2 linked regions of the Pseudoxanthobacter soli DSM 19599 genome follow. The protein of the gene in region 1 interacts with the protein of each later gene in a pairwise test. Links are inferred from orthologs where the notes say so. Each region holds a gene or a part of one and is shown on either strand. Other genes may lie near its edges.

Region 1 (5,960 bases):
ACCAGCATGCCGATATAGCCGGCGGCCGCCGACAGCAGCGCGCCGAACGCGAACCCGATGGCGACCGACCACGACATCAGGAAGCCGAACAGAAGGAAGATGACGACGCCCACCACCGCGATGGTGGTGTACTGGCGGCTCAGATAGGCCTCCGCGCCTTCGCGGATCGCCGCGGCGATTTCCTGCATTCTTGCCGTGCCGGCGTCGGCCGCCATGACCGACCGGATCGCCCACGCACCATAGACGATGGACAACAGTCCACCGAGGACAACGAAACCAAGCGCACCCATAAGACCTCCCGAAGGGCGCAGTTCCGTCCGGCCCGAGGCCGTCGCCGCGCCTCTGCTCTTCCGCACTGTTCTTCTTGTTCTCGGCATCTCGCCGGTGTCCGGCAGAAGTCGCCGCCGGATGACGGTACGCCCGTGCCGGATTTCGTCAAGAAAACTTGTCCTTCATCGAAGATTTGCGTTCCCGGCGTTCGTCGAACCGGCCTTCGCGCGGCCTTGGGCCGCCATGCCGGAGCCACCCGGCCGCTGCCGTATGCGCTCCGAGAGGCCCCCTGCGACGACGCTTCAGGCCCGGCAAGCTTGGCGCGGTGGGCGAGGTGTGCTAATTCCGCGCGCGGTGAGAAGCGGCGTCGAAGACCTGCCATGCGGGCCTTGGCGCCGCTTCGCTCGTTTCGCTTCCGGCGATGCCGGTTTTATTTGCGATGCGCGCCGCACCACTTGCCCGAAGTCCCATTTGTTGGGGTATGCACCAATGGCCATCGTGACCGAAAAGGCCGCCCAGGCGGCCGAAGCCGATTTCTTCACCCGTTCGCTCGCCGAGTCCGATCCGGAACTGTTCGGCGCCATCGAGCACGAGCTCGGTCGCCAGCGCGAGGAAATCGAACTGATCGCTTCCGAGAACATCGTCTCCAAGGCGGTGCTCGAGGCCCAGGGTTCGGTCCTGACCAACAAATATGCCGAGGGTTATCCGGGTAAGCGCTATTACGGCGGCTGCCAGTTCGTCGACATCGCCGAATCGCTCGCGATCGAGCGCGCCTGCAAGCTGTTCGGCGCGAAGTTCGCGAACGTCCAGCCCCACTCCGGCGCCCAGGCGAATCAGACCGTGTTCCTCGCCGCGCTCCAGCCGGGCGACGCCTTCCTCGGCCTCGACCTCGCCGCCGGCGGGCATCTCACCCACGGCTCGCCGGTCAACATGTCCGGCAAGTGGTTCCGCCCGGTGCCCTATCACGTGCGCCGCGACGACGAACTGATCGATTACGAAGAGATCGCGCACCTCGCCCGCACCGAGAAGCCGAAGCTCATCATCGCCGGCGGCTCGGCCTATCCGCGCGTGATCGACTTCGCGCGCATCCGCGCCATCGCCGACGAGATCGGTGCGCTGTTCATGGTCGACATGGCCCACTTCGCCGGCCTCGTCGCCGGCGGCGTGCATCCGAACCCGATGGAGCACGCACACGTCGTCACCACCACCACCCACAAGACCCTGCGCGGCCCGCGCGGTGGCATGGTGCTGACCAACGACGAGGCGCTGGCCAAGAAGATCAACTCGGCGGTGTTCCCGGGCCTGCAGGGCGGCCCGCTGATGCACGTCATCGCCGCCAAGGCGGTGGCCTTCGGCGAGGCGCTGCAGCCCTCGTTCAAGACCTATGCCGCGAACGTCGTCACCAACGCCAAGGCACTCGCCGAAACCCTCGCCGGCCACGGCTTCCGCATCGTCTCCGGCGGCACCGACACGCACCTGATGCTGGTCGACCTGCGGCCGAAGTCGCTGACCGGCAAGGTCTCGGAGATCGCCCTCGGCCGCGCGCACCTCACCTGCAACAAGAACGGCATCCCCTACGACCCGGAGAAGCCGTTCGTGACCTCGGGCATCCGTCTCGGCACCCCGGCGGGCACCACGCGCGGCTTCGGCGAGGCGGAGTTCCGCCAGATCGGCGACATGATCGCCGAGGTGCTCGGCGCGCTGTCGCAGAAGGGCGCCGAGGAAGACTCGCTGGTCGAAGGCAAGGTGCGCAACGAGGTCGCTGCGCTCGTCGCCCGCTTCCCGCTCTACCGCTGACGGAGATCCGATGCGGTGCCCCTATTGCGGCGGTGACGACACCCAGGTGAAGGATTCGCGGCCCAGCGAGGATGGCGCCGCGATCCGTCGCCGGCGGGTGTGCGTCACCTGCGGCGGACGCTTCACGACCTTCGAGCGCGTGCAGCTGCGCGAGCTCACGGTCCTGAAGCGCTCCGGCCGCCGCGTGCCGTTCGACCGCGAGAAGCTGATGCGTTCGGTCCTGACCGCGCTGCGCAAGCGGCCGGTCGATGCCGAACGCGTCGAGCAGATGGTGTCCGGCGTGGTGCGCCGGCTCGAAAGCCTCGGCGAAAACGAGGTCACCTCCGAGCAGATCGGGCTGATGGTGATGGAAGCGCTGCGGGCGGTCGACGATGTCGCCTATGTCCGCTTCGCGTCCGTTTACCGCGACTTCCGCGAAGCGAAGGACTTCGGCGCCTTCCTTGAGGAGTTCGTTCCGCGGGGCGACGATTGACGCCCCGCCGGAATGAGGCCATGCTGGTATTGCCAGCCGACGACAATCGGGAATGACTGCGCCGGGTCCTCCAACGGGATCCGGTTATTGTTCTCGGCGGTTTTAAGCAGATTAAAAGCCTTTTAGTTTTCATGCTTTTACTCGGCGGACCCCCCGACACGTCGAGCGGCCTCGCCAGACACTCGAACGCCCCCGCCGCGGCGGAAGCGGGCGTTCCGGACGAGGGCCGACGCCGCGATGAAATCGCCTGAACTCGATCGCCGCTTCATGGCGGCGGCGCTTTCCATCGGCCGCCGCAATGCCGGCCGCACCTGGCCCAACCCCTCGGTCGGGGCGATCGTCACCCGCGACGACGGCGCCGGCCCGACCGTGATCGGCCGCGGCGTGACCGCGCCCGGCGGCCGTCCCCACGCCGAACCCCTCGCCCTTGCCGAAGCCGGGGACGCCGCCCGCGGCGCCACCGCCTACGTCACGCTGGAGCCCTGCAGCCATCAGGGCCGTACCGGCCCGTGCGCCGTCGCGCTCCGTGACGCCGGCGTCGCGCGGGTGGTGACGGCGATCGAGGACCCGAACCCGCTCGTGGCGGGCCAGGGCCACGCCATCCTGCGCGAGGCCGGCATCGAGGTCGTCACCGGCATCCTCGCCGAGGAGGCCGCGCGCGACCACGCGGGCCATATCCGGCGGGTGCGCGACGGCCGCCCGCACGTCCGGCTGAAGATGGCAATGTCGTCCGACGGCTTCGTCGGGCGCGAGGGCGCCGGCCAGATCGCGATCTCCTCGCCCGAGGCGCTCGATTACGTCCACGGCCTGCGCACCTCGACCGACGCCATCCTCGTGGGCATCGGCACCGCGTTGAGCGACGACCCGTCCCTCACCTGCCGGCTGCCCGGCCTCGTCGACCGCTCGCCGGTGCGGGTGGTGCTCGACAGCGCGGGACGTCTGCCGGTCGATTCGAAGCTCGTGCGCACCGCCGGCGACGCACCGCTGTGGATCGTGACCACCCACCGCACCGATCCGGCGCTGGTGGCGGCGTGGCAGGAAAAGGGCGTCACCGTGCTGCCGGTCGACGCGGACGACAGCGGCCGCGTCTCGCTCCCCGCCGCGCTCGCGGCGGTGTCGGCGCAGGGCATCACGTCCGTTCTCGTCGAAGGCGGGCCGCGGGTTGCAAACGCGCTGCTCGATGCCGATCTGATCGACGAAATGATCTTCGACGTCTCGCCGATGGCCATCGGGGCCGGCGGCATCCCCGCCTTCTCCGGCAAGCCGCCGGAGGCCGTGCCGGAAGACCCGCGATTCGTCCAGATCGGCGACCGGCGCCTCGGCGTCGATCGCGTCCTCCGGTTCTGGCGCAAGGAGCGCAGCTGATGTTCACGGGAATTGTCACCGATGTCGGCGAACTCGCCGAGGCGGCGGCCGACAACGTGGTCAAGCGACTGGTGGTTCTGAGCCGCTATGAGGCCGAAACCATCGACATCGGCGCCTCGATCGCCTGCGACGGCGTCTGCCTGACGGTGGTGTCCCGCGCGCCGCGCGCCGACGGCCTCACCGAGATCGCCTTCGATGCCGGTCCCGAGACGCTCGCCGTCACCACCGTCGATGGCTGGCAGCCCGGCCGCCGGATCAATCTGGAACGCGCGCTCAAGATCGGCGACGAACTCGGCGGCCACCTCGTCTCCGGGCACGTCGACGGCCTTGCGACCGTGGTCGCGCGGGAGGATATCGGCGAGACCACCCGCTTCACCTTCCGCACCGCGCCGGAACTCGCCCGCTTCGTCGCCGTGAAGGGCTCCGTCTGCCTCAACGGCACGTCGCTGACGGTGAACACGGTCGATGGCAACGATTTCTCGGTGCTGCTCATCCCGCACACTCTCGCGGTGACGAACTGGGACGAGACGGCGCCGTCGGACCGCATCAATATCGAGGTCGACCAGATGGCGCGCTACGTCGCCCGCCTTCAGGAGGCTGCGGCCGCCGCCTGACCGGCGCGCTCATCCAAAGGGCCGACTGTGAATCGAAAACCCCGCCGTGCGGCAGCACGGCGGGGTTTTCTCGTTCTCGGGCACAATGAAGCCGGTCAGGCGGCGCGATCCGGCCGGAAAGCGCCCTCGCCCGCCGGGCTGGAGCATATCCCGTTCAGATCGGATCGATCTGAACGATAAGGATATGCTCATGCTTTTGAATCTGGAGCGATTTCTTGTCGATCTGATGATTCCATCAGATCGGAAAGCGCTCTAGACGCCGTCACTTCGTGACGGAGACCGCGATCGACTGCAGGAACGTCACCTGGATGAGGTCGCCCACCTTCACCTTGGCGAGCTTCTCCTGGTGCTTCTGCTGCACGGCGCTCAGGGTATAGAGGCGGCCTTCCGGACCCTTGATGGTGGCGGTGTGGGCCTTGGCGTCGAGCCGCACGATCTCGCCAGTCACGGTGATCGCGTCCACGAGCCCGGCGCTGGGCTTCTGGCCGGGAGCGGCCTTGCCGGCGATCTGCGTCACCGAGACGCTCGGCCCGGCGCCCTTGGCCGGCTTGGCGATGTCGGCGACAAGGGCGTCGGTGCGGGTGATGGTGACGGTGTCACCGACGGCGATCTGGTTGAAGTTCTTCACCGCGTCGCCGGCCTTCACCGTGGCGAGGTTGCCGTCCGGCCCCTTCAGCGTCACCTGGCGGGTCTTGGCATCGATGGCCTCGACGGTCGCCTTCAGGGTGGTGACCTGGACGTCGGCATCGGCCGCGAGCGGCTGGGCGGCGGCCGGGAGCGCGACGAGCGCGGCGCCACCGAGCGAAGCGGCGATCAGGCCGGCGGCGGCCAGCGTGGCGAACTTCTTGGACGATTTCCGGAACATCATATCGACGTCTTTCCAAATCGAGAATTCTGGCCGCACCGGCCTGTGCATCGAACCGGTGCGCCGCCAAACCATAGACCTCGCCCTTTATCCGTCCATGTCAAAAATTGTGAATTCTTGGTAACGTCGGGTCCACATCCGCTGGCCGGATCGACTGCCGGCGCGATGCCCGGCAAACCACCGCGAGGGGCCGGCCGATGCATGGCGGCTCCTCACCCCGAGCCGGGCTCCGGGGCACGGATCGGCTGGACAAAAGGCTCCCGTCGTGGTTCGTCTCGCGCGCGGCGTCGCCGGTCACCGGACGGCGCGCCCCCGGAGGATCAGATCCATGGCCGACGATTCAGCACCTCACGTTCTCATCATCGAGGCCCGCTTCTACGACGACATCGCCGACGCGCTCGTCGAAGGGGCGATCCGTGCGCTCGACGAGGCCGGGGCGACCTACGAGCGGATCTCGGTCCCGGGCGTGCTCGAAATCCCCGCCGCGCTCTCCATGGCGCTGGTCGCGATGGAACTCGGCGACGTGGACTATGACGGCTTCGTCGCGCTCGGCTGCGTCATCCGCGGCGAGACCACC
Region 2 (4,164 bases), 600 kb from region 1 along the record:
CTGGCGGCCGATTCCGGCCCGGTGACGTCGTTCGACGCCAAGCAGCGCGCCGACATCGAGAAGATCGTGCGCGACTATCTGATCGCCAACCCCGACATCCTCGTCGAGGTCAGCAGCGCCTTGCAGAAGCGGCAGGAAGTTGCCGCGGAGGAAGCGCAGAAGGACGTCATCAAGGCGCAGAGCGACACGCTGCTCAATTCGAAGAACCAGGTCGTGCTCGGCAACCCGCAGGGCGACGTCACGCTGGTCGAGTTCTTCGACTACAATTGCGGCTACTGCCGGCGCGCGGTGGAAGACACCTTCGCGCTGATCGACCAGGATCCGAAGCTGCGCGTCGTGCTGAAGGAATTCCCCATCCTGACGGAAGGCTCGGTCGAAGCCGCGCGCGTCGCGATCGCCGTGAAGGACGTGGCGCCGGATCGTTACGCCGAATTCCATCGCGCGATGTTCGCGATGAAGGGCCAGGCGGACGGCAAGCGCGCGCTCCAGGTCGCCGAAAAGCTCGGGATCGACGGCAGCAAGCTCGAAGCGGCGATGAAGGGGCCGGACGTGGAGGATACCCTCCAGGAAACCCACAATCTCGCGCAGCTTCTCCAGATCTCCGGCACGCCTTCCTACGTGATCGGCGATGCCGTCCTGCCCGGCGCCGTGGGCGTCGCGGCGCTGAAAGAGCGCATCGACACCGTCCGCAAGTGCGGGGGTACCTCGTCCTGCTGATGCGGCGCCTCGGCGCGACTGGGATCGGGCGGCCGTCGGGCCGCCCTTTTTCGTCGGCACAACCGCCGCGCGGCGCGGCAGGAGCACCGCGAGTACCCCATTTCCTCGCGGCCCGCTTGCGCCTATAAGATAGCCGCCTCCACGGAGGCCGGTGGCGCGACGGATCGTCCGCGGCGCTTCGACCGACAAGCATGCGGCCGCTTCGCCGGGGACGGTGTCGCGACCGAGTTCGACGTTATGGCCGGCGGCACAGACCGGCCCGGCCTTTCTGGTGATCCGGCTTATGGTTCCGATCCTCGTCCTCAACGGACCGAACCTCAACCGCCTCGGCAAGCGCGAGCCCGGCATCTACGGCGCCACCACGCTCGCGGAGATCGAGGAGCGGTGCAAGGCGGCGGGAACGCGGCTCGGCCTCAGTGTGGACTTCCGCCAGTCGAACCACGAAGGCGTGCTGGTCGACTGGATCCACGAAGCGGCCGACAGCGCGAAGGGCATCGCGCTCAATGCCGGCGCCTATACCCACACCTCGGTTGCGCTGCACGATGCCATTCGCGCCGTGGGACTGCCGACCGTCGAACTTCACCTATCCAATGTCCATGCCCGAGAGAGCTTCCGCCACCACTCCTACATCGCGCCCGCCGCGACAGGCGTGATCGCGGGGTTCGGCCCGAACAGCTACATCCTCGCCCTGGAGGCGCTGGCGGCGATCCTCATACCGGATGCCGCCTGACGCGCCCCCGGATGCGAACCACGCATCGGCCCGACTTTCCGAAGGCCCCAATTTTTCCGAAGGCTCATGACAATCAAGAAACCGACCATCGACCAGTCGCTGATCCGTGAACTCGCCGACCTGCTGACGGAGACCGCACTCTCCGAGATCGAGGTCGAGCAGGGCGACCTGCGCATCCGCATCGCGCGCTATGCCCAGCCGACCACCGTGATGGCGGCGCCGGCGGCGGCTTCCCCCCTCGCCGCTCCCGCCGTGGCGGCTGCGATCCCGGTTGCGCCGGCTGCGCTCGATCCCGCGACCAATCCCGGCACGGTGAAGTCGCCGATGGTCGGCACCGCCTATCTCGCGCCGGAGCCGGGCGCGAAGCCGTTCATCGAAGTCGGCGACAAGATCGCGGCGGGCCAGACCCTGCTGATCGTCGAGGCGATGAAGACCATGAACCAGATTCCCGCGCCCCGCGCCGGAACGGTGACGAAGATCCTCATCGAGGACGGCCAGCCGGTCGAGTACGGCGAGCCGCTCGTGATCGTCGAGTGACCATGTTCTCGAAGATCCTCATCGCCAACCGCGGCGAGATCGCGCTGCGCATCCTGCGGGCCTGCAAGGAGCTCGGGGTCGCGACCGTCGCCGTGCATTCGACGGCCGACGCCGACGCCATGCACGTCCGCCTCGCCGACGAGAGCGTGTGCATCGGCCCGCCGCAGGCGCGCGACAGCTATCTCAACATTCCCTCGCTGCTCGCCGCCTGCGAGATCACCGGTGCCGAGGCCGTTCACCCGGGCTACGGCTTCCTGTCGGAAAACGCCCGGTTCGCCGAGATCCTCGCCGCCCACGGCATCAAGTTCATCGGGCCGAGCGCGGACCACATCCGCATCATGGGCGACAAGATCGAGGCCAAGCGCACCGCGAAGCGCCTCGGCCTGCCGGTTGTGCCGGGGTCCGAAGGCGAGATCCGTACCGAGGAAGAGGCCCGCCGGGTCGCCGCCGAGATCGGATTCCCGCTTTTGGTGAAGGCCGCCGCCGGCGGTGGCGGGCGCGGCATGAAGGTCGCGATGACCGAGAACGACCTCGATCACGCGCTCTCGACCGCCCGCTCGGAGGCTAAGGCCGCCTTCGGCGACGATGCCGTCTATCTCGAGCGCTATCTCGGCAAGCCGCGCCACATCGAAATCCAGGTGTTCGGCGACGGCCAGGGCAATGCGGTCTATCTCGGCGAGCGCGATTGCTCGCTCCAGCGCCGGCACCAGAAGGTTTGGGAGGAGGCCCTCGCCCCGACCATCACCCAGGCCCAGCGCGAGCAGATCGGCGAGCGCGTCGCCGAGGCGATGCGCATCCTTCGCTACGAAGGCGCGGGCACCATCGAGTTCCTCTACGAGAATGGCGAGTTCTATTTCATCGAAATGAACACCCGCCTCCAGGTGGAACATCCGGTGACCGAGATGATCACCGGCATCGATCTGGTTAACGAGCAGATCAAGGTGGCGTCGGGCGAGAAGCTCTCGTTCTCGCAGTCGGACGTGCGCTTCAACGGCCACGCCATCGAATGCCGCATCAATGCCGAGGACCCGGCCACCTTCACGCCGTCGCCCGGCCGGATCACCTATTTCCATCCGCCCGGCGGCCTCGGCGTGCGCGTCGATTCGGGCGTGTATCAGGGCTATCTGATCCCGCCCTATTACGACAGCCTGATCGGCAAGCTGATCGTGCATGGCCGCAATCGCGAAGAGTGCATGAACCGGCTGCGACGCTGCCTCGACGAGTTCGTCGTCGACGGCATCAACACCACGATCCCGCTGTTCCGGGCCCTGGTGAACGATCCGGATATCGCCTCCGGCAACTACGATATCCACTGGCTCGAAGGCTTCCTCGCCCGGCAGGCCGCCGCCAAGGCGTGACCCCGGGGCCGACGGCTACCGCCGCCCTTCCGGCGGGCCGCCGGAGCCGTTGGCGAACCGACGGGTAATTCCGTCTGTTCGCGACCGGCTCCGGTGCGGTACGCTGTTCCCGTTGCTGCCGACCCGATGATTCCGTCCGGCCGGCAGGCGTTCGGGGAGGCGACGGCATCCGGGAGCACTGCCCATGAAGAACGACGCCGTCCTGGAAATCACGCCGCAGGTCCTGCTCAAGGCCTATGCGTGCGGCATCTTCCCGATGGCCGAGGCCGCGGACGATCCGAGCCTGTTCTGGATCGAGCCCGATCAGCGCGGCGTGCTGCCGCTCGACACCTTCCACATTCCCCGCCGGCTCGCCCGCACCGTCCGGCAGGACGTGTTCGAGGTCCGCGTCGACCATGATTTCGACGCCGTGATCGAGGCCTGCGCGGAACCGGCGCCCGGACGCCGCAAGACCTGGATCAGCCGCCGCATCCGCCGGCTCTACCGCGACCTGTTCGATATCGGACACTGCCACACCGTGGAATGCTGGGAAGGCGGGCGTCTCGTCGGGGGGCTTTACGGTGTCAGGCTCGGCCTCGCCTTCTGCGGCGAGAGCATGTTTTCGCGCGAGCGGGATGCCTCGAAGGTCGCGCTTGTCCACCTCGTCGCGCGGCTCGTCGCAGGTGGCTTCACCCTGCTCGACACCCAGTTCATCACCGAGCATCTGAGCCGGTTCGGCGCCGTGGAAATCGGGCGGCGCGACTATCAGGCCCGGCTCGATGCGGCCATGCTGGGGATCGGCGATTTCGAGCGCCTGCCGCATGACGCGAGCGGCGCCGAGGT

Evidence for each region.
Region 2: the proteins of ribD (region 1) and accC interact in binary tests that used the Escherichia coli proteins (3 or more experiments, as listed by UniProt). The link is inferred for Pseudoxanthobacter soli DSM 19599 from one-to-one orthologs.

Annotation. Positions count from the first base shown.
Region 1 is NZ_FRXO01000001.1:275,822-281,781, reverse strand. Bases 1,897-4,840 are described here. They hold ribD (bifunctional diaminohydroxyphosphoribosylaminopyrimidine deaminase/5-amino-6-(5-phosphoribosylamino)uracil reductase RibD), read left to right. Parts: upstream 1,897-2,776; coding sequence 2,777-3,904; downstream 3,905-4,840. Other genes in these bases: BUF17_RS01150 (hypothetical protein), read right to left, coding at 4,781-4,840; BUF17_RS01155 (riboflavin synthase), read left to right, coding at 3,904-4,518; nrdR (transcriptional regulator NrdR), read left to right, coding at 2,078-2,539; glyA (serine hydroxymethyltransferase), read left to right, coding at 1,897-2,067. Also shown: BUF17_RS01175 (sodium-translocating pyrophosphatase), read right to left, coding at 1-290; more of glyA, read left to right, coding at 760-1,896; more of BUF17_RS01150, read right to left, coding at 4,841-5,386; ribH (6,7-dimethyl-8-ribityllumazine synthase), read left to right, coding at 5,712-5,960. UniProt on the Escherichia coli protein: Converts 2,5-diamino-6-(ribosylamino)-4(3h)-pyrimidinone 5'-phosphate into 5-amino-6-(ribosylamino)-2,4(1h,3h)-pyrimidinedione 5'-phosphate.
Region 2 is NZ_FRXO01000001.1:876,822-880,985, forward strand. Bases 1,313-4,164 are described here. They hold accC (acetyl-CoA carboxylase biotin carboxylase subunit), read left to right. Parts: upstream 1,313-1,986; coding sequence 1,987-3,342; downstream 3,343-4,164. Other genes in these bases: aroQ (type II 3-dehydroquinate dehydratase), read left to right, coding at 1,313-1,447; accB (acetyl-CoA carboxylase biotin carboxyl carrier protein), read left to right, coding at 1,514-1,984; aat (leucyl/phenylalanyl-tRNA--protein transferase), read left to right, coding at 3,527-4,164. Outside these bases: BUF17_RS03705 (DsbA family protein), read left to right, coding at 1-717; more of aroQ, read left to right, coding at 1,001-1,312. UniProt on the Escherichia coli protein: This protein is a component of the acetyl coenzyme A carboxylase complex; first, biotin carboxylase catalyzes the carboxylation of the carrier protein and then the transcarboxylase transfers the carboxyl group to form malonyl-CoA.